DNA from 2 places in the Alkalinema sp. FACHB-956 genome. Region 2 is predicted to be linked to the other one. Evidence: riboswitches for the same ligand, from Rfam matches in the RefSeq annotation. Region 2 holds a riboswitch; the other holds the start of a gene.

Region 1 (9,725 bases), on a different contig from region 2:
ATGTTGCCACCGTTGCCCTTATCGAAGGCGCGAGCCGTAATTTGGCTCCCCTGGCGCATCACCAACAGGTCTTGAACGTTCAGATCGATCGTAGCGCCAGTGCCTTGGGCGGTCACAGCAATCAGAGTCCCGTTCGAGAGGGTAAAGTTGTTGGCTGCGATCGCCAATTTCCCTCCATTGCCTGCGGTGGTACTAGAGAGCAATAGACTATCCTGAACCTTAAGATGATCAGCCGTAACATCCAGTTGGCCACTATTTCCCGATGCCCAACTGCTGACGGAGATCAGTGCATCTTGGCTAATGTCAATTTGGGGGGATTTAAGGGATAGATTGCCCCCTGCGCCTTGGGCATAGGAGCTAGCGAACAAGCCCGTTTGCTGTTCTGAGAGTTGAAAGATTTGTTGGGCAGTAATTCGCAGATCTCCCTCCGGTCGTTGCACAAGAATGGCAGCGCCTTGAGGTGGGTTCGGAGGGTTCACTGTTGGTGGAATAAACACCAAATTTCCTTTGGTCACTCCGTCTAGTAAGAGTTGGAGGGTTGGTGCGATTTGCCCTGTCCCTTCAAAGACAGCCTGTTCTGAGGCATCAATGGAGATATCGCCTGCTTGGCCTCGACCGAAGGTGGTTGTGCGAATACGCCCCCCTGACTGGGCCGTAAAGATACGGCTACTGATGATGATGTCTCCGCCCCGTTGTCCGGTAGTACTCGCATCTAATTTGGCAAAGTCAGTTACGCGAAAGTGATCCGTCGTAATCGCGATCGTGCCTCCCTGGGCCGCTGCGGACGTGGTATTCGTAAAAAATCCGCCGCCGGACCCTGAGACCACAACCATCTCTCGACTGTTAACACTAATGTTGCCCGATCGATCTTGACCTGAAGTAGAAGCAGCGACTACCGCACTATCGGTCACCCAAAGCTGACGACTATTGAGATTGATATTTCCCCCTCTCCCTCCCACAGAGCGAGCCGTTACCGTTGTGGGACTCGTGCGATCGGGCGACATTCCATTTAAAACAATTCTATCGGTTGCATTGATAGTCAGGTTGCCACCTTCCAATTGGTTCGTACTGCTGGTACTCAACCGGGCCCCTTGGAGTAGCGTCAACTGCCCAGTGTTAATTTCTAGCTCACCCGCTTTCCCGCCTCCCAAGCCGGTTGTGGAAATACTGGTCGTGACCCCCGGTACATCTGATAGCGGAAATTGAATGAGATCACTGCCTACCACATCCACTCGATCGCGCGCATGAATGGTTAACTTGCCACTGCTCCCTGAATTGAGAGTCGTTGTTGAAACAAAACTATTTGTCTGTAAAGTCAAGCGATCGGTATTAATGGTCAGAGAACTACTATCACTGGGGCTATGAATCGCAGTCAGACTTGAAATCAGTCCCTGATCTAATGTGATGTCTGACGCATTAATAGTTAAGCTACTTGGTAATCCTACTCCTGCTGTAATGTTAGTAATGTAAGCTCCATTTAACAAAGTTAAATTTTCTGTATTTAGGATAATTCGTCCTGTTGTTCCAGAATTGAGCGAAATTGTAGCAATAATATTATTGGCCTTAGTAATATCTAAGGTTCCTGTGGCAAGTGCCTGCAAGGTCTGAGCGTGATTCCCAGTTCCCAGAATTTCAATGGTATCCCTGGCGTTAATGGTCAGATCACCCCCGGCAACAGCTCCTAAATTCAAGGAGAGAATTCGAGCATTGTTGGCCATCTGGAACGATTGTCCCTGAATCTGAATGGCTCCCGAAGGATTTCCAGAAGTATTAATTGTGGCTCCGTCTAAGAGCTGGATTTTTCCTAAGGTGGAAACATTGGGATAACTCAGCGCTAAGCCCCTTAAATTAGGGGTGATTGTAACTTGTCCAGCAGCCTGAACACTTCCCAATTCGACCCGTCCACTGGGCGCGAACAAGTTCCCTCCCCGTACCAGCACATCTCCGCCCACTAAGGCTAGCGTTTGTCCCGGTGCAACGGCTAAGGCAGGAGATTGCTGCACAATGGTGCCAGGAGCGGAGCCAAATTGTAGTCCCAGGGGCAGATTAATGGCTAGTAAGGGGGGAGCTTGAGGATTCGTAGCACTAAATTCCCCTCCATCACTAAACTGATACCCCTTTGCGGTGGTGGCTACAAACGCCCCCCCGATCGCCAACCGAGCATTCTGTCCAAAGGTAATGCCGTTGGGATTGAGGAAAAAAAGATTGGCATTGCCATTGGCTGTGAGAACGCCATCAATTTGGGAGGGAAGTTGGCCCGTCACCCGTGTAATGATATTTTGAGTCAGGGTTGGATCAACTTGGAAATTAGCAACCTGTCCCCTCGGCACTGAGAAGCGCTCAAAACTGTGGAAAAGGTTGCCTCCCCGCTGAGTTCCGCCTGTAATTTGGAAAGTCGTTGCCTGTTGCTGAACTTGGGTGGTGGTGGGTAGCGTATTATCTGGCACGATCGGAACGGTTTGCGCGATCGCACGGGGACTGCTGACAACACTGAGCAGTCCTAGGATGGCCAAAAGCCCAAAGTGGCTCGATTGGAACTGCATGGCTAAGTCGCTCCATCAACGAGAGAAGGCATCCTCCCCCCGTCTTGACCTGTGATTGTGGAAGGCAGAGACCTGCTGAAGCGATTGGGCACAGATCTAACCAGTAGCCATCCAACCAGTAGCCACAGACTTGTCAAAATGGGCACTGGATACCCATTCCACCAAGAAACTATTGTCAGGTTCATAGATTGAGAAGAAGGGGCAATAGGCAAGCAAATAAGAACCCAGGGAAGCACACAATTGTCTGTTCCCGTAGTTTCGCTTGAAACCGGATATTTTGGGGCAAAATCCCTTTAATTTTTGATGAATTTTTCAGAAATAATCCAATACACTGCCTATAGAGATTACATGCTATGGCCTTGCTCAACAGTCCGGGGATCACCGACCCAACGGCCTCATTAAGATCCCCCCCAAATCCAAAGAATTCTGCCTGGAAGCATGATATTGTGCTTCAGTCGGTTCTGTCGGAGAACAGCCGCCAGAGGTAACGGGGAAAGCTTGGTGCAAGTCCAGCGCTGTCCCGCAACTGTAATGAGACGTTTCGTCTCTGAGCCAGGATGCCCACCGATGTTTATTCCTATTTTCAAGATCTGCGAGGTACAGAAAGAGAATGACCCAGTTGAAAGTTTCTAGAAATCGATCCTTGCTCCCATCGTTTACGGTTCTCAGTCTCTTGACCGGGGCCTTACTGTTGAAAGCGACTCCATCCCTAGCGCACCATGCGATGGGAGGGAACTTACCGACAACTTGGTTCCAAGGGTTGATGTCGGGCCTTGCCCATCCTATTATTGGCCCTGATCATTTTGCTTTTATCGTCGCGGTAGGACTTCTGGCCGCAATTAAGCGGCAAGGTCTGTGGTTGCCTGTTGCCTTTGTCGTGGCCGCGATGCTGGGAACGGGGCTGCACCTGACTCAATTCAATTTACCTGGGGTGGAACTCTTTGTTTCTGGCTCGATCGTCCTTTTTGGGGCGTTGCTAGTCATGAAAAAGTCCCCGAATACAGGGCTTGTGGCTGTTCTGACTGCGATCGCAGGATTGTTCCACGGCTATGCCTACGGAGAAGCCATTTTTGGAGCAGAAACCACTCCATTCTTTGCCTATTTAGCTGGCTTCACGATGATTCAGCTCGTGATCTCAATTGCAACCTTTTGGATCAGCCATGTAATGATTCTGGGCCGAAACCCTGAAGGGGGGGCTGTCCAATTCCATTCAGCTGGCTTTGTGATCTTAGGAATGGGGCTTGCATTTCTAATTTCACAAGTGATGAGTCTTCTCTTCCCATTCGCTGCGGCTTAGTCGTGCATTAGACAACGAAGTGATACTTTTGGGCTCCTAGTTCAGACCAGATTGATCGTCTGTGCTGAATTAGGAGTCTTTTATTTATTATTTTGTATTGAAAATTAATTGAAATCATCTTAACGAAGTAATGGTTCTTTCGATATTCAAGAAAACTACTTCAAGATTCATAGTTAAAATTTACAAAATTATAATTTCTCCGACTTAATTCATCGTTGTAAATTGAGGTCGATCGACTGTTTCATATCAGCAGCATTTCTAATTTTATTTTCTTCATTGATCAAAATTTCAAGCAAGAGAATTTGATTGTCTCTAGAGAATTTTATTATCGCAGTCTACGGATGTCAGGCAACTATTCAGGCTTCACTGTCTGCATCTGCCTCGTCGGCCTCGTCGGCTCAATTGAGTCAGTTCTACTCAGCGAGATTAATTCCGTAAAATCAACGCTTTCGCCACGGATTTCTTTATTTTAGGATCGTTTTATATCGATCGCTTCAGACCATACGCTTCAGATCATCGTCAGTTAGATCAACGGGGTTCAGCAAGACCGTAAAAACACTGATTACGATTAGCACTATTAAACTATAAACCTAATATATTTAGCTTCTGGATAAAAAATGTTAAAACAAGTTGTTGGCACTTGATAAATCTGGTCTCTCAAAGTAAGTCGGGAAAAAGAGCAAATATTTCCTGTAGAACCTAGAAAATCAGAACAATATCAATCGAGAAGAGCGGCTTAAGCGTGATTGGCACTCTCTGGTATGCAAGTTAAAAAATGCTCGATATCCTGTCTGAAAAGGTTGCTTCATCAAAGATTTACGAATTTTGCTTAATTATTAGCCAACTTTTCATAATTGACTTGTGTAATATTTCTCTTGGTAAATCGCTGAAACTGGCTTCAAACTAGGTTTTTAAGATGAATATTGATCGATGGCGAAGTTCCTGTTTTTGAGTGGTGTGGCATGCTTATATTATTTAAGCGTTTAATAGAATTAGATTTAGATTAGGTGTACCACTCGCGCGATCGAAGAACTTAATTTTTTGAGGTTATTTGAGATGCTTCTACTGATGGCCTCTACTCATGTGGTCTCGACCCATTTTTGAATAACCCTATTGACGTGGATCCAATCCGTTGATGGGGCGTGTATCTATCTTTCATGTCCTGCTGAAATTTGCACTGAAAATACCCCATGCAACTAAACTTTACCTTTGACCCGGGCACATCCCTGCAGCAAATGATTGGTATAGAAACTGCTGGCAGGATTTGGTCACAGTATTTAACTGATAACGTCAGTGTCAATATCCATGTCGGTGTTTCCAGTAGTTTGCCGGCCTCTGTGATTGGGGGTGCATTACCTGCAATCAGTGCCAAAACCTCCTACTCTAGTGTTCGCAATGCGATGGCAGTCGATCGGCGATCCGCCGATGACTATACTGCTTTTTTCAACCTTTCCTCAGGGAGCAATCAAACAGCGAATTTTGACTGGATGACCACGGACTGGGTGCCAGTGTCCCAACAGCTCAGTACCCAACGCGGTATCAGTACCCTGAATTTGACCAATGCGAATGCCAAAGCTCTAGGGTTATCCACTAACGGGGCTGCCTTGGATGGCTATATTCTCTTGAGGGCAAGTGCGCCATGGAGCTATGACTTTACCCGGAGTACAACGCCCTCAAGCAGTCAGGTCGATTTCCTGAGCACCGCTCTGCACGAAATTGGTCACATCTTGGGATTCGTGAGTGGAGTAGATGATCCCATCTGGACGACAAATGCCCATAACGCCTACAAAGCAGGGCAGTTGCACACTACCTACAACAACATTATTGCTAATCGCACCCAAAACGCTACGCCTCTTGACCTATTCCGGTTTAATTACAGCAAGAGTAGCTTCTTCCCCGATTTGTCCTACGGACAGATTGGAGGCCGCAAGGGATTTTCGATCGATGATGGTCTGACCTTTATTCAAGAGCTATCCAGTGGAGACAATGTCAGTTTGTCTGGAGATGGTCAGCAGGCCAGCCATTGGACTCGTGGGACGAATGCCATCATGGCTCCAACAATTTCGCTGGGGCAACGGATGAATATTAGCAACATCGATTTGCGCGCCATGGATGTGATGGGTTGGGATCTCGCTACAGCTGGCATTAACACCACCATCAACCTCTCAAGCTTGCAAACCCAAGCTAGGCAATCACTGGCTGCTCGGCTGGGGCAAACCGTGACATGGTTAGATGCCAATCAGTCAACCGCTGCTCAGCAGCTCAGTCAGAATCGCTCCCAAGATATCGTTCAAATGATTGCTAGAAGCGTAATCTACAGATGGGGCGGTGATGGAGATGGTTGGTGGCAAACCGTTGTTGGGCTATTGAGCAACTTGGGTTTATTCTCAACGTTAGACAACCAGACGAATCTATCTACAACCTCAGTTTTGGATCCTAATTCAACTACCGGCCTCTCTGGTAGTTCTATAGTTCCATCGTATTTCGCTCCTAATGTAACTGTGGATTTTGGTCAACGAAATTTGACCACGGTATCAGCACCCAGTGAGACTAATCTTGCTGTGACATCCACTGTAACAATCATCCCTACCATTCAAGTTAATCTTCTTTCGGTAAATAATCTGAGTAATTACTACGAGAGCCAAGTGAACTCGTTGATTGAACCACAAGCCAATCAATTTCTGCGAGCTGTTCAAGCAAACGTTCCAGGGGCGATTGAGCAACCCAACTGGGGAGGCGATGGTGATGGTTGGTGGTAGTAGAGCGGTTCAACAGTTGATAGTAATTTTTGGCAACGATTCATTGGGAATCTGGGGTAGCTAGTCAGACTATATGTTGACTATTTTTTAAGGCATCCTAAAGAATAAATCATGGGCAAGATTCTACAAGTTTAGATCTGGTCTTCATGGATGAGTGTCTTTGGATCTGACTCGCTGATATTGGTTTTCCTTCGAATTCGATCTTTTTTGTCATCCCAAATTCCTTATGCAAGTACCTATTTGGTTTCCTAAATATTTCTGGAAATCCCTGGTTTTTCCCATGGCGTTGGGTGCTTGGATGCAGATGGGAACATCTGGTTGGGCACAGGTGATTCCAGATAACAGCTTGCCCGTCAATTCGATTGTGCCGGGAGGGTGTATCACCTGTACGATTACGGGGGGAACCCAAGCGGGCAGTAATCTGTTCCACAGTTTTACTCAGTTTTCTGTGCCAACGGGGGGCTCTGCTTTTTTCGATAATGCGCCGACCGTTAACAACATCTTTGCCCGAGTGACCGGTTCGACGGCTTCCACGATCGATGGCATTTTAAAAGCTAATGGGAGCGCTAATTTATTTTTGATTAATCCCAACGGCCTAACCTTTGGCAGTGGTGCAACTTTACAGTTGGGAGGCTCCTTTGTTGGGAGTACTGCTGCTAGTATCCGCTTCCAAGATGGTACAGAATTTAGTGCCCTAGCTCCCCAGGTAAAACCTTTATTGACCATCAGTGCTCCCGTTGGGCTGCAATCTGGAGCCAGTCCAGGCCCAATTCAGGTTAACGGCTCAGGAAATAATCTCAAACTGGGCAGTAGCTTTTCCATTAATCGCAGTGCGCGTCCAACAGGTCTGGCTGTTCAACCGGGGCAAACCCTAGCACTTCTGGGTGGGGATGTCACACTCCAAGGTGGTAATCTAACTTCTGATCGGGGGCGTATTGAAATTGGTAGTGTGCAAGGCAACCAATTTGTCAGTCTCACTCCGACTAATCCTGGATGGATGCTGGGATACGAGAGTGCTTCTGCCTTTGGCGATATTCGATTACTCCAAGCTGCTTCGATCGATACCAGCAGCACCAGTGCAGGCAATGGAGCAATTAAGATTCAAGGGCGATCGCTCCAAATTCGCGATGGCTCCGCTTTGCTAGGCATTACCCTAAACAACGGCAAAGGCCAGCCCATTACCATTAACACAACGGATAGGATCCAAGTCTTGGGTTCCCAAGGCCAAACAGCGAGTACGTTGTTTCCCAGCATGATTTTGACCGATCCTGGATTAAATGCAACTGCAACCACCCAAGGAGGCAGCATTAATCTCACAACTGGTACCCTCGAAGCGATCGGGGGTGGGTTTATTTCAGCATCTACCCTGGCTGCCGGGGCAGCGGGGAACATTACGGTTCAAGCCAGACAAGTTAATCTGAAAGGAGAAATTCCTGCGGTCAGTGTTCAAAGTGGCCTCTTTTCCCAGGTATTGAATCGAACTGCTCGAGGCAATGCAGGAACAATCAGCATTGCCACCGATACGTTGAATGTCAGCGATGGTGCTCAAGTTTTTGCGAGTACCGCTGGATTGGGGCAAGGGGGGATACTGAACGTTAAAGCATCCAGCGTTAACTTGAGTGGTACTGGAGTCAATCGTCCGAGTGGTCTATTGGCCAGTGGAGCTGGTGGGAATGGAGGGCCTATCACCGTAGAAACGGGTCAATTAACGATCACGGGTGGTGCCCAGATCAATTCCTCCACCATTGGGCCTGGTCGCGGGGGAGAGATTTTTCTTCAAGCCACTGATACCAGGATTACGGGGGGGGCAACAATTGGCCCCAGTGGTGTCTTTTCAACCGTTAGTGGTCGAGGTAGTGGCAAAGGCGGACAAATTACGATCTCGGGCGATCGCCTGTTTTTGGGGGATGGAGCTCAGATTGCCACTGCAACAGGCTGGGTCGGGGACGCTGGCGATATCCTAATCAATGTTGGACAAGTTGAGTTGGCTGGACAAGATCCGGCGCGGGTTGGGGGACTGATTTCAACTTCCGTCTTGCAACCCCCGCCCCCTAATATTGTCACACCGCTTCCAGCAACGACTGGGGCTGGTGGTACCATTACGCTGAATGTCGATCGCTTGGTGGTGCGCAATGGGGCTGTGATTAATGTCAGTAACTTTCCAACCAGTACACAATCTACAGCTCGCCCCGGCAATGGCCCCGTGGGCAATATCCAAATCCAAGCGAATTCAATTTTGCTCAATAATGGGGGTACCCTGAATGCAGCCAGTCGTGGCGGCGATCGGGGAAACATTGTGATCAACAGCAGCAATAATGTGACTCTTCGGAACCGTAGCTTAATTACCACCAATGCAACGGGCAGTGCAACAGGGGGAAATATTTTAATTAGCACTCCATTCCTAGTGGGGCCAGCGTTAGAAAATAGCGATATTACTGCGAATGCCTCGAGTAACTTTGGGGGACGTATCGAAATTAATGCTCAAAACGTTTTGGGTCTCCGTCCCTCGTTGCAACTGACGCCGCAGAGCGATATCACCGCCATCTCGAACTTAGGTTTGCAGTTTAATGGGGAAGTCGTCATTAACAACCTTCAGGCAGACCCTGATTCTGGGACTCCGCCCTTAGCCACTGACTTGCTTGATCAAGCCCAAAAAATTACGCAAACCTGCGGCTTCAGCCGGAATAGTCGTTTTGTCATAACGGGCCGTGGCGGAATGCCCTTGCAACCCACCGAGCAAGTATCGTTCCCACTCATTTGGCAAGATCTCCAAGACTTTGAACCTCAGAATATCGCTACAACTACCCAGGTTCCCACTTGGACACAGCCTATCCGATCGGCTCAAGCCACGGCTCCCCCTACTAGTCAGCCACACACACGCTCTTCAGGTGCTACGACGTTGATGCAAGCGGTGGGATGGGTTCGAAATGCCCAAGGTCAAGTGCAGTTAGTGGCTCCAACACCCGACGATCCCGCCCCCCTGGCGACTGCTCTACCCTTTACTTGCGCCATGAGTCCATAGCGGATTGAGAGAATCATGATGTTGTTTTGCTCCAAAAAGTGTTCACGTCTCTTAAGGCGCTGGTTATCCGGTAGTCTGGGCTTGCTGACTTTAAGTACGGTTCT
Region 2 (9,725 bases):
AGATGGTTTACCGCAGACATCGGCTATCACAATATCCATCATCTTTCCGAAAGAATTCCCAATTACCATCTCGCCGCTTGTCATCGTGAAAATAGTCATTTGCTGACAGATGTGAAGACACTTCGCCTAGGCGATTTGCTGGACTGCGCCCAATACCTTTTGTGGGATGCAGATGCAAACCGCTTAGTGACGATCTCGTCCTGGCGGCAATCAACTGAGATGATGGCTCATGCAGCAACCCATCGCAATAACGGATGAGAAACGGATGGGAAACAGAGCATTAATCCGGTATACACATTGAAAATTGAGATTTAATCGCAGGGAAGTCATCCCTCAATTTCTGGAACCAGCCAGCCATGGGTCAATTGCGAACTCCATGGGGGTGTTCGGTCTTCTCCAGGATTGAGGGATTTTTAGTGCGCTGAGCCAGAAGAAAATCAGTTGCAGCCGCGATCGTGAGCGTAAAGATGACAATCAAAAACTCAATCACACTTGCACCATCACACCATTCATCATTCAATTTTTAAAGACATTTTTGATTCAGATTCAAGAGTGTCATGTTTAATAGCGTCATGTTTAATAGTGTCGTGGAGTGTATACCCATTGTGTTCCCTGACACTGTTGAACAATGCGAGTTTTACTCGAACCAATCAAGATTACAGTGCGCATATCGGCATCTTCGATCGCTAACTGTTCCAGTGCTTTCACCGTTATCGTTTGTCCAGGTCGGCCCAAATTACGGGCCAGCACGATCGGTGTTTGAGGCGATCGCCACTGCAACAAAATCTCTTTTGCTTTTTCGAGTTGCCAGGTCCGCTGCTGAGAGACGGGATTGTAAAAGGCGATCGCAAAATCCGCTTGGGCAGCGGCGGCAATCCGTTGAGCAATCACCTCCCAAGGTTTGAGAATATCGGAAAGGGAAATGGTGCAAAAATCATGGCCCAGCGGTGCACCGACCTGAGCAGCCGCAGCTTGCATCGCCGAAATTCCAGGACATACCTGAATTTCAACCGACTGCCACTCGGGTTTTAGCTCCCGCTCCAGCACTTCAAAAACAGCGGCGGCCATTGCATAAATGCCCGGATCGCCCGATGACACGATCGCCACCGTTCGCCCAGTAGCCGCTAAATCTAAGGCAGCACGGGCGCGATCGAGTTCTACCCGATTATCGGATTCATGGCGGATTGTGTGAGGTTGCCGCAACGGTTCTGCCAAATTCAGATAGGTTTTGTAGCCCACCCAATCGGTCGCAGATTGCAGAATTTCCTTCACTTCGGGAGTCATCCAGTCAGAAGAGCCGGGGCCTGTACCGACGATCGTCAGCTTGCCTTGGGGGGGATGGGAGGTGGGAGGTGGAGAGTAGGGGGTGGATTCTAGGTCAGACTGGTATACTAAACAATTTTGACTGGGGGTTTCTATGGGCTCAGTGCTATTCTTCGGCACAATTTGAATAGTTAGAATTGGCGAGGGGGGAGTTGATTTATTTTTGCCAGTCCCGACATTTCCAATCTCTTGCACAATCGGTAAACGACTTTGCTCTAGCCAAGGGGCTGTCCCAATCAATTTGACCGTTGCGCCTGCTAGTAAATTGGCAATAAAGGTTTTGGCATCATCGGGATTCACCAACTGGTAGCCGGGAGGGGGGGATAGCAGTGCCGTTTGAAAGCGGAGTTCCCCAGTGGTGGTAATGGCAGGCGCGACTTGCAAAACATCTGCAATCCGACGCGCTAGGGAATTCACGCCTTGCAAGCCACCCAGTAAGGGCACCACCGCACTGCCATCTTCCGCGATCGCCAGTACCGGCGGTTCTTGCCATTTATTCGTCAGCAGGGGGGCGATCGTGCGAATCATAATCCCCGCTGCACAAATTCCGATGATGGAAGTCCCCGATCGAAACAATTCCCGAACCGTATCACCAAAGTTTTCATAGGTCACGTCTACCGCTTGAGTCCGATTGGCTAAACCGTAGATTACGGCTTCAGGAATTGCAGTTTGGATCTGACGGGCAACGGGAATGCTGGCTTCTCCCAAAATCACGATCGCGAGTGGATTCATCTTACTGAGACTTTTGATTGTGCTAGTAATTGCAGATATGATTGCACTAGAATCTGACTAGTAATTACGCTGGGAATTGTGCTAGTAAGTGTATTAGTTAGCAATCTATTGTTCCATTATTTTTTGAACGAATGCTGTATGGTTTTCCGAATGAATTCCCCGCTGTAGGGTCGCTAAAACTTGTTGCATATTGCCTTGTAGCATTGCGGGTACCTCCAACCACAATCCCGGAAAAACCTGGCTGCAAATCACACCCTGTGGGTTCGGTTGCAGCGCAACATAGTCCCCATTTTCCAAAATGAACCAATCGATTTTCTGGTCAAATACCTGCCAGACAATATACTCCTGGATGCCATTACGGCGATAGGCGCGTTTCTTATCTCCTAAGTCAATGCTGACACTGCTAGCAGCAATTTCAGCAACCAGTTCCGGTGCGCCTTCCAAGTAGCCGTCATCCCCTAACACTGAGCGTCCACCACTGGCTTGACTAATGCGCAAAACACCATCCGGTTGCGGTTCATTATCAATGTCTAACCGTACCGTTGGCTCAATTCCCATTTCCACCTGAGGGGTGGCAGCTTGATATACCCCTAACCAAGTAATTAAACGTCCGTGGGGTTCAGCATGGGGTCTAAAGCGCAATGGAGATGCCATGTAAACCACGCCTTCAATCAATTCAGCTTTTTTAACTTCTGGCATGGCGTTGTAACGACGTTCAAATTCGAGGCGTGTTAGGCGATCGCCATTTTCCAGAGGGGGCAATTGAGAGGGGATGAAGGCAGGAGTAGAAGTCATGACGGGGGTGGGAGAGTAGGGGAGTGGGGAGTGGGGGGTGGGAGAGTAGGGAGTGGGAAATAGGTGGGTAATCTATTATTAGCAGGTTTATTGGGGTTGGGTTTTGCTGGGAATCAGAATGAGCGACCAGTAGGGAACTTCGGTGGGGTCAATCTCGGTTATCGCGACGATGCGCTGGTTGGGTTGGGTGGCGCGTTCGATATAGAGGGCCCGATCGAGTAATCCAAGGTCATCGAGAATGGCGCGGACTTTGGCAAAATGTCTGCCCAATTTAATAATGACTGCTGCATCAGCGACGGCCAAGCGATCGTGCAACGTCTCTGCATCCAACGTTGCGGGCATAATGCTCAAGACATCATTGCGGAACGTAATGGGCACCCCCAGCATGGCGGCACTGGCCATCGTGGATGAAATACCGGGCACAACTTCGGTGGGAAATCGCTGCGCCAACCGCTGAAAGAGATACATAAACGTGCCGTATAACATCGGTTCTCCTTCGCAGAGCACCGCGACATCTCGCCCAGCACTCAAATGTTCAGCAATTTTCTCCGCGGCAATGTCGTAATAGGGTTGCGACGATCGCTCCACACTAAAGGGCAAGGGCATGGGAATTTCAATCTGGTCGGGACGAATGAAATCTGTCACGATCGCCCGTGCCAACACTTTGCCATTCTCCAAGGTAGGATAGGCAATCACAGGAACGGAGGTCAAAATTCGGTGAGCTTTCAGCGTCAGCAGTTCGGGGTCGCCGGGGCCGATGCCTAAACCGTAGAGTTTGCCGAGGGCGGGGGCTGTGGACATAGAGTCACCCGTTTCAATGGTCGATACTTCGTTACCCAGATGAGTTGTCGTCATAGCTCGTTCTCCTTTGCTAAGGCATTGATAGCGGCAGCGGCGATCGCACTTCCCCCCCGCCGACCGTGTAACGTGATGAAGGGGACACCTCGACTATTGGCAGCGAGTTCTGCTTTTGATTCAGCAGCCCCCACAAATCCAACCGGAAACCCCAGAATGACCGCAGGTTTGGGAAATCCTTCATCTAACAGTTCCAATAGATAAAACAATGCCGTTGGAGCATTGCCAATGGCAACAACAGCATTTTCCAGAGGCGATCGCCCAGCATTGCCACCAGCCGATCGCCACAGTTCAATTGCAGCTGCCGATCGTGTATTGTTGATACGGTTGGCAATCTCGACCACTTTCGGATCATTGAGGGTACAAATCACCTCATTATTAGCGGGTAATCGCTTGCGGGTAACGCCATTGGCAACCATTTGTGAGTCGCAGAAAATGGGCGCACCTGCCGCTAGCGCCTCACGTCCGGCTTTGACTGCATCCGGTGAAGCAGCGAGATCTGACACAATATCCGTCATGCCACAGGAATGGATCAGCCGCACAGCAACATGCGCTAGGTCATCGGATAATTGATCCAAATCAGCTTCTGCACGAATGATAGAAAACGATTTGCGATAGATGTCATCACCGTTACGAATATAGTCCATAGAGAAAGGCAGTAAGGGATTAGAGTCAGTAGCCAAACGAGGCAATCGAGAAATTTGAGTGTTTTATTACTTCATCACTTTAGTGTTTTATTTCTTGATGATTAGCGTTCCTATCCTCACGGCTAAAATTGTCAATTAGACTTGTCCTTGAAAATTTACTAACAAATTCTCCAAATGATTCATGGGGGGTTGCTCGGTGTTGTTTATAGAGCTTCATTAGTTGTTCGATCGTTGATGGCAGTTCCGATGCAGTCACATCACAGAGATGATATTGAGTCGCTTTTTGCTCCAAGGGATCCTGGGCAGAACCTCCTCCATGACTGTTTACACCGTTGATATAGAGCTGATATCCTTCAACGATCTCGGCCCCTGGCTGATTGCCATCATCCTGGGTTGGAAGCCCTGTTCCCATCAGTAGAATGTCAGCCGGACTGGGCTGGGCGCAGGACTTTGGACACCCTGTCAGATGAATATTGACGGGAGACTCTAGCACCAGGTTCTGATTGAGGTGGTTGGCCAAGGCGATCGCGTGGGCTTGAGTCTGCGTTTCGGCAGCAGCACAGCCGGGTTTTCCAGCACAGGCCACGATCGCGGTAGCCACTTGGTTTTCTGAAATCACTAAGCCCAACGCCGAGAGCGCTCGCACGACCTCCGCCACCTGTGCATCAGGAATGTCCGGCAACACCATCGTTTGCCAAGGCGTCAATCGCAACTGGCAACTCCCAAAGGTTTCGGACAGATCCACCACGCCGCGCAATTGCGTTGCCGTGAGTTGCCCTAACCGTAGAGGAATGCCGATGTAAGACAACCCGGATTGTCGTTGGGGATGTATCCCTAAATGCGCATAGGGCTGAGTTGGAGACAGGGATGGCGCAGCGATCGCGGGCTGGAGGGGATGCGGAAGATAGTGATTCACCTGCTGGAGATAGCGCTCCACACCCCAGTCTTGCAACAGATGTTTCATGCGGGGCTTTTTCGGCAAACGAGGAGACTGCTGGACATACTCCAGATACACTTTTGCCAACGCAGCGACAACTGCAACACAGTCATCCGGTGCAACCAAAACCTGAGTCTCCCAAAGTTGCTTATCTCCCCCCAGTGACAACCGGAAGCAGATAGGCTTAGCTTGGGTATCGGGAATCGCTAGACATTCCCCATGTCCCACACTCCACGCCCCAAGGCCCTCTTTGCCATCTCCTACAACCGCCGAAAGCTGAATCTCATTGTAACGATGCTCCCAAGGAATGCTCGATCGGGTGCCAATGCCAACGGTACCGCCCCCGTCAATGCCAATGCTGAACTTAGCAGATAAGTCAGCCAGTTCTGAATGACTTTGAATAGCCTCATCCAATGCTCGCACCAATGGACGAGTATCGATCAATTCCTGGACATCAATTCCCGCTGTGGGGCTAGTCATCACATTCCGGAGATGGTCGATGCGGGGATTGTGAGCGGCTAGACCCAGCGTCTGTAGCGTCTCAAGGGCTTCAACCGTCGGGGAGGTTTGCACAGAACGAATTTGCACATTGGCTCGATTGGTCACCTGGATCCCGTGGCTGCCCCATTGTTCTGCCAACGTTTGTTCTGCCAGCGTTTGTTCTGCCAGCGTTGCGATCGCGCGTCCTTGCTGATGATTCAATAACCCACCCGGTGTACGAATACGAATTAAAAATCCATCTTGGGCAGAGGTGCCATAGAATAACCCTGGACAAACATTCGGTTCAATCAGCCAAGCCATAGTATCCTCCTGCTCTGTGCAACGCAGAGACTCAACAGGTTAGCGTTCCTTCAGAAGCAGATCCTGGGGAACAAGCTTGAGGCTGGCATTCTGACTCGATTAATCTTGAACGTGTAATTTTGAATTTTAGATTGAGTGGCTTGAAATCCAATCTAAAATCTAAAATCGCCAATCTAGAATCATATTACAGTTGCGGCACAGTACCGGAATCTCACCGGACTTCCCCAGCATCAAGCTAAGGTAGCCTATCACATAGGCAGCCCAAAACTGAAATTCTCCAATCTTTCTTAAAGCGAGGCAAAGCGGGTGCAAAAGTGGCTATCAGTGGTGGGAATGGGCGAGGAGGGGTTGGAGGGAATAAGTCCGGTGGGACGATCGCTCCTAGCCCAAGCCACCACGATCGTCGGTGGAGAACGTCACCTGACCATGGTGCCCCCAGACGATCGGCAAGAACAGCTCCTTTGGACTTCCCCGATCGCTGATTCCGTGCAGCAGATCATGCAGCGGCGCGGACAGGCGGTTTGTGTGCTGGCCAGCGGCGATCCCCTGTGCTACGGCATTGGGGTCACGCTCCTCCGCCAGATTCCCATTGCAGAAATGACGATCGTCCCCGCTCCGTCGGCCTTTAGCCTTGCCTGTGCCCGTCTGGGCTGGTCGCTCACGGACATCGAAACCCTAAGTTTGTGTGGACGCGATCCGGCGCTCTTAAATGCCGTCCTGTATCCCGGTGCCCGCATCCTTATCCTGAGCGCAGACAAAACCACTCCAACCACCGTCGCCCAACAGTTGACCCACCAGGGCTACGGCAATAGTCAAATCACCGTCCTAGAACGCATGGGCAGCCCCAATGAACGCATCACCACCCACACCGCCACCAGCTGGCAACCCCTCGATCTCGCCGACCTCAACACGATCGCCCTAACCCTAGCCCCCACTCCCCTTACTCCCCCTACTTCCCTTACTCCCCCTACTTCCCCACTCCCCCTCTCACCCCATACCCCCGGCCTCCCCGACAGCGCCTACCAGCACGACGGACAGCTGACCAAACGAGAAGTGCGCGCCGTAACCCTAGCAACCCTAGCGCCCTTGCCCGGACAACTGCTGTGGGATGTGGGGGCAGGCTGCGGATCGATCGCCATTGAATGGCTGCGCAGCGATCGGCGGTGTCGGGCGATCGCCATTGAGCACCATCCCACGCGCCTGCAATACATTGCCCACAATGCCAATGCTTTGGGCGTACCCCAGCTCAAAATCGTTGCCGGACAGGCTCCAGCAGCCCTCCACGACTTACCAGAACCGGATGCGATCTTCATCGGGGGGGGATTAACGGCACCGGATTTGTTGGAAACCTGCTGGCAGGCGCTGCGCCCCGGCGGTCGCTTAGTGGCCAATGGGGTGACGGTGGAGGGGGAACAATTGATGTTCCAGTGGCAGAGCAAGTTGGGCGGCAGTTTGACCCGCATTGCCATTCAGCGGGCAGAACCCGTGGGGAAATTCCTGGGCTGGAAGGCCATGGCCCCGATTACGCAGTGGATGGTCGTGAAGGATTAAATTTTTTCGCAGGGCATGAGCCTCTGTTGGAGCCATGCAAAAGCATCTTCTACCGTTGCAACGATGTCTCCAGGCGGTGCGATCGGGCGTTGGATCATTACCACTGGAATGGCTAACTCGCGTGCGGCGATAATTTTGGCATAGGTGGCAGCCCCCCCACTGTTTTTGCTCACGATCGCGCCAATCCCATAGCGTTGTAGTAGCGATCGCTCCTCCGCCAGCGAAAACGGGCCTCGTTCCAAAAGCACTTGACCCGGTGGCACTGCGGCATCCGATCGCGGCGGATCAATCATCCGCATCAGAAACCAGAGATCGCACAAGTGGGCAAAGGCCGCTAGTTCCTGCCGACCGATCGTCAAAAAGATACGCTGGGCAATCTCTGGCAATACCCTTGCGGCGGATTCATGACTGTCTACTTCAATCCAGCAATCCCCCGCTGTACGCTCCCAGGCCGGACGCAGCAGCAGCAAACGAGGGATACCGACCCTGGCAGCAGCAGCAGCAGCATTGAGGGATATGCGATCGGCAAACGGATGGGTCGCATCCATCAGTAAATCAACCTGCTGTTCTCGTAAATACGCCACTAGTCCTGCCACGCCCCCAAATCCGCCAATGCGGGTATTTTCAGAGGGCACCACCGGCTGACGGGTGCGCCCCGCCAAGGATGTAATCACCTCCACCCCTGGAATTTCCGCTGCCTTGACCGCCAATGCAGTGGCATCCCCTGTTCCACCCAAAATGAGTAAGCGCTTCGTCTCAGTCATATCAACCCATCCTCTCTCAACGGAACCCTCGGAACGGGTATTCTATTTTGACAGGATTTCACCGCGATCGATGGATGAATTGCTCAATCGATAAATTGCTCAATCGATGCATTAGGGGATTTGATAACTCGTGATGCGCACGGAAAACTCCTCTTTCTGAGGCTTCTGCGGGAGAACAAAAACCCCTTCTTCCACCTCTCTTCTCGACAGAAAGTCAATCTGTTGAGTTCCGATTTCTTCCACCGTACCCTTGCGCTTGAGTTCTCCAATCATTTGGAGTTGAGTAATCGTTTGATCCCCTGCATTGGTCACTTCAAAGGGAACGTGGAATTGTCCGTCCCGCATTTCAGTTTTATCCAGGTGAACCGAGACGATCGGGTTCGGGGGCTTTTGGGAATTGGGCTTGAGCCAGAGAAACCCAACGGCACCGACTAACGCACCGATAATGGTTAATGAAATTCCAAAACTCAACCATTCGATCGGTGATTTTTGGGTTTGAACCGATTGATCGTCATTGGTTCGATCGCCATTGCTGGGATGACTATTTCGATCATCTGGTTGCGCACTTTTTAGCACTTCTACAAGCTCATCTAATTGGTTAGCCTTAGCGTCTACCGTATGATTTAATTCCGATGGCGAATGCATATTAGGGTCTAACTTCTATGATTTAACTTCTACGGTTTAACTTCTGGAATTTGATCTCTATGACTTGATCTCTGTGATTTAATCTCTGTGATTTAATCTCATAGTGCAAGTCGCCCCGCAGCTCCACCGATCGTTGCCGGTAGCCCTAGGACGATCGTGTAACTAACCCATAAAGTGGGCGGGTCTCCCCATTGAAGGAGTTGGAAAAACCAAAGCATTGCGCAGGCCACCCCTAGGGAAACCAAGTAGGACATTACCGTTTCACTCAAGGGCGTTTGGAAGAGGCCCCGTTGTTTGCGTCGTTTTTGTTGGTCGGAAAAGTTAGCCTCAAAAACAATGCCATAGGAAATCAATAAAGACGCCATGATGGTCAAAATAAGCCAAGGCCCAGAAGTATTGGCAGCCAAGGTTTTGACCTCATCGGTGGGTGCAATACTAAAGGCAACAATCAACGCCCCCATCATCGTGGCAAGAATATCGTTGAAAGTCTCCTGCCACAGCGTAGACACATGAGCCCTAGAAGAGCGATCGCCTTGGGATTGGGAGGTCGATCGTGACTCGTTTTCATCACTATCTTTATTGGTCAGAAACTGATTCGCGAGGCTAACCCCAATGGAAAAAGGCACACTCTCGAAAATTACTTTTCCAAAAATTTCATGGAGTTGCGTTTCTAAC

Evidence for each region. A riboswitch is a leader RNA that binds a small molecule or an ion and turns the genes downstream of it on or off. The one in region 2 is predicted to bind cobalamin.
Region 1: it holds a riboswitch for cobalamin, as region 2 does, so the genes downstream of both, H6G21_RS20065 (HupE/UreJ family protein) here and cobG (precorrin-3B synthase) in region 2, are expected to answer to the same signal.

The regions. Positions count from the first base shown of each region.
Region 1 covers NZ_JACJRC010000024.1:53,673-63,397, forward strand. The annotation lists gene H6G21_RS20060 (filamentous hemagglutinin N-terminal domain-containing protein) at 1-2,543, opposite strand, end outside; cobalamin riboswitch at 2,983-3,127, shown strand; gene H6G21_RS20065 (HupE/UreJ family protein) at 3,154-3,840, shown strand; gene H6G21_RS20070 (NF038122 family metalloprotease) at 5,031-6,599, shown strand; gene H6G21_RS20075 (S-layer family protein) at 6,826-9,621, shown strand.
Region 2 covers NZ_JACJRC010000012.1:5,992-15,716, forward strand. The annotation lists gene H6G21_RS14070 (fatty acid desaturase) at 1-258, shown strand, start outside; gene cobJ (precorrin-3B C(17)-methyltransferase) at 577-2,055, opposite strand; gene H6G21_RS14080 (Uma2 family endonuclease) at 2,161-2,850, opposite strand; gene H6G21_RS14085 (precorrin-2 C(20)-methyltransferase) at 2,938-3,651, opposite strand; gene H6G21_RS14090 (precorrin-8X methylmutase) at 3,702-4,352, opposite strand; gene cobG (precorrin-3B synthase) at 4,432-6,090, opposite strand; cobalamin riboswitch at 6,153-6,370, opposite strand; gene cbiE (precorrin-6y C5,15-methyltransferase (decarboxylating) subunit CbiE) at 6,397-7,641, shown strand; gene H6G21_RS14105 (cobalt-precorrin-6A reductase) at 7,638-8,405, opposite strand; gene H6G21_RS14110 (TIGR02588 family protein) at 8,517-9,050, opposite strand; gene H6G21_RS14115 (TIGR02587 family membrane protein) at 9,149-9,725, opposite strand, start outside.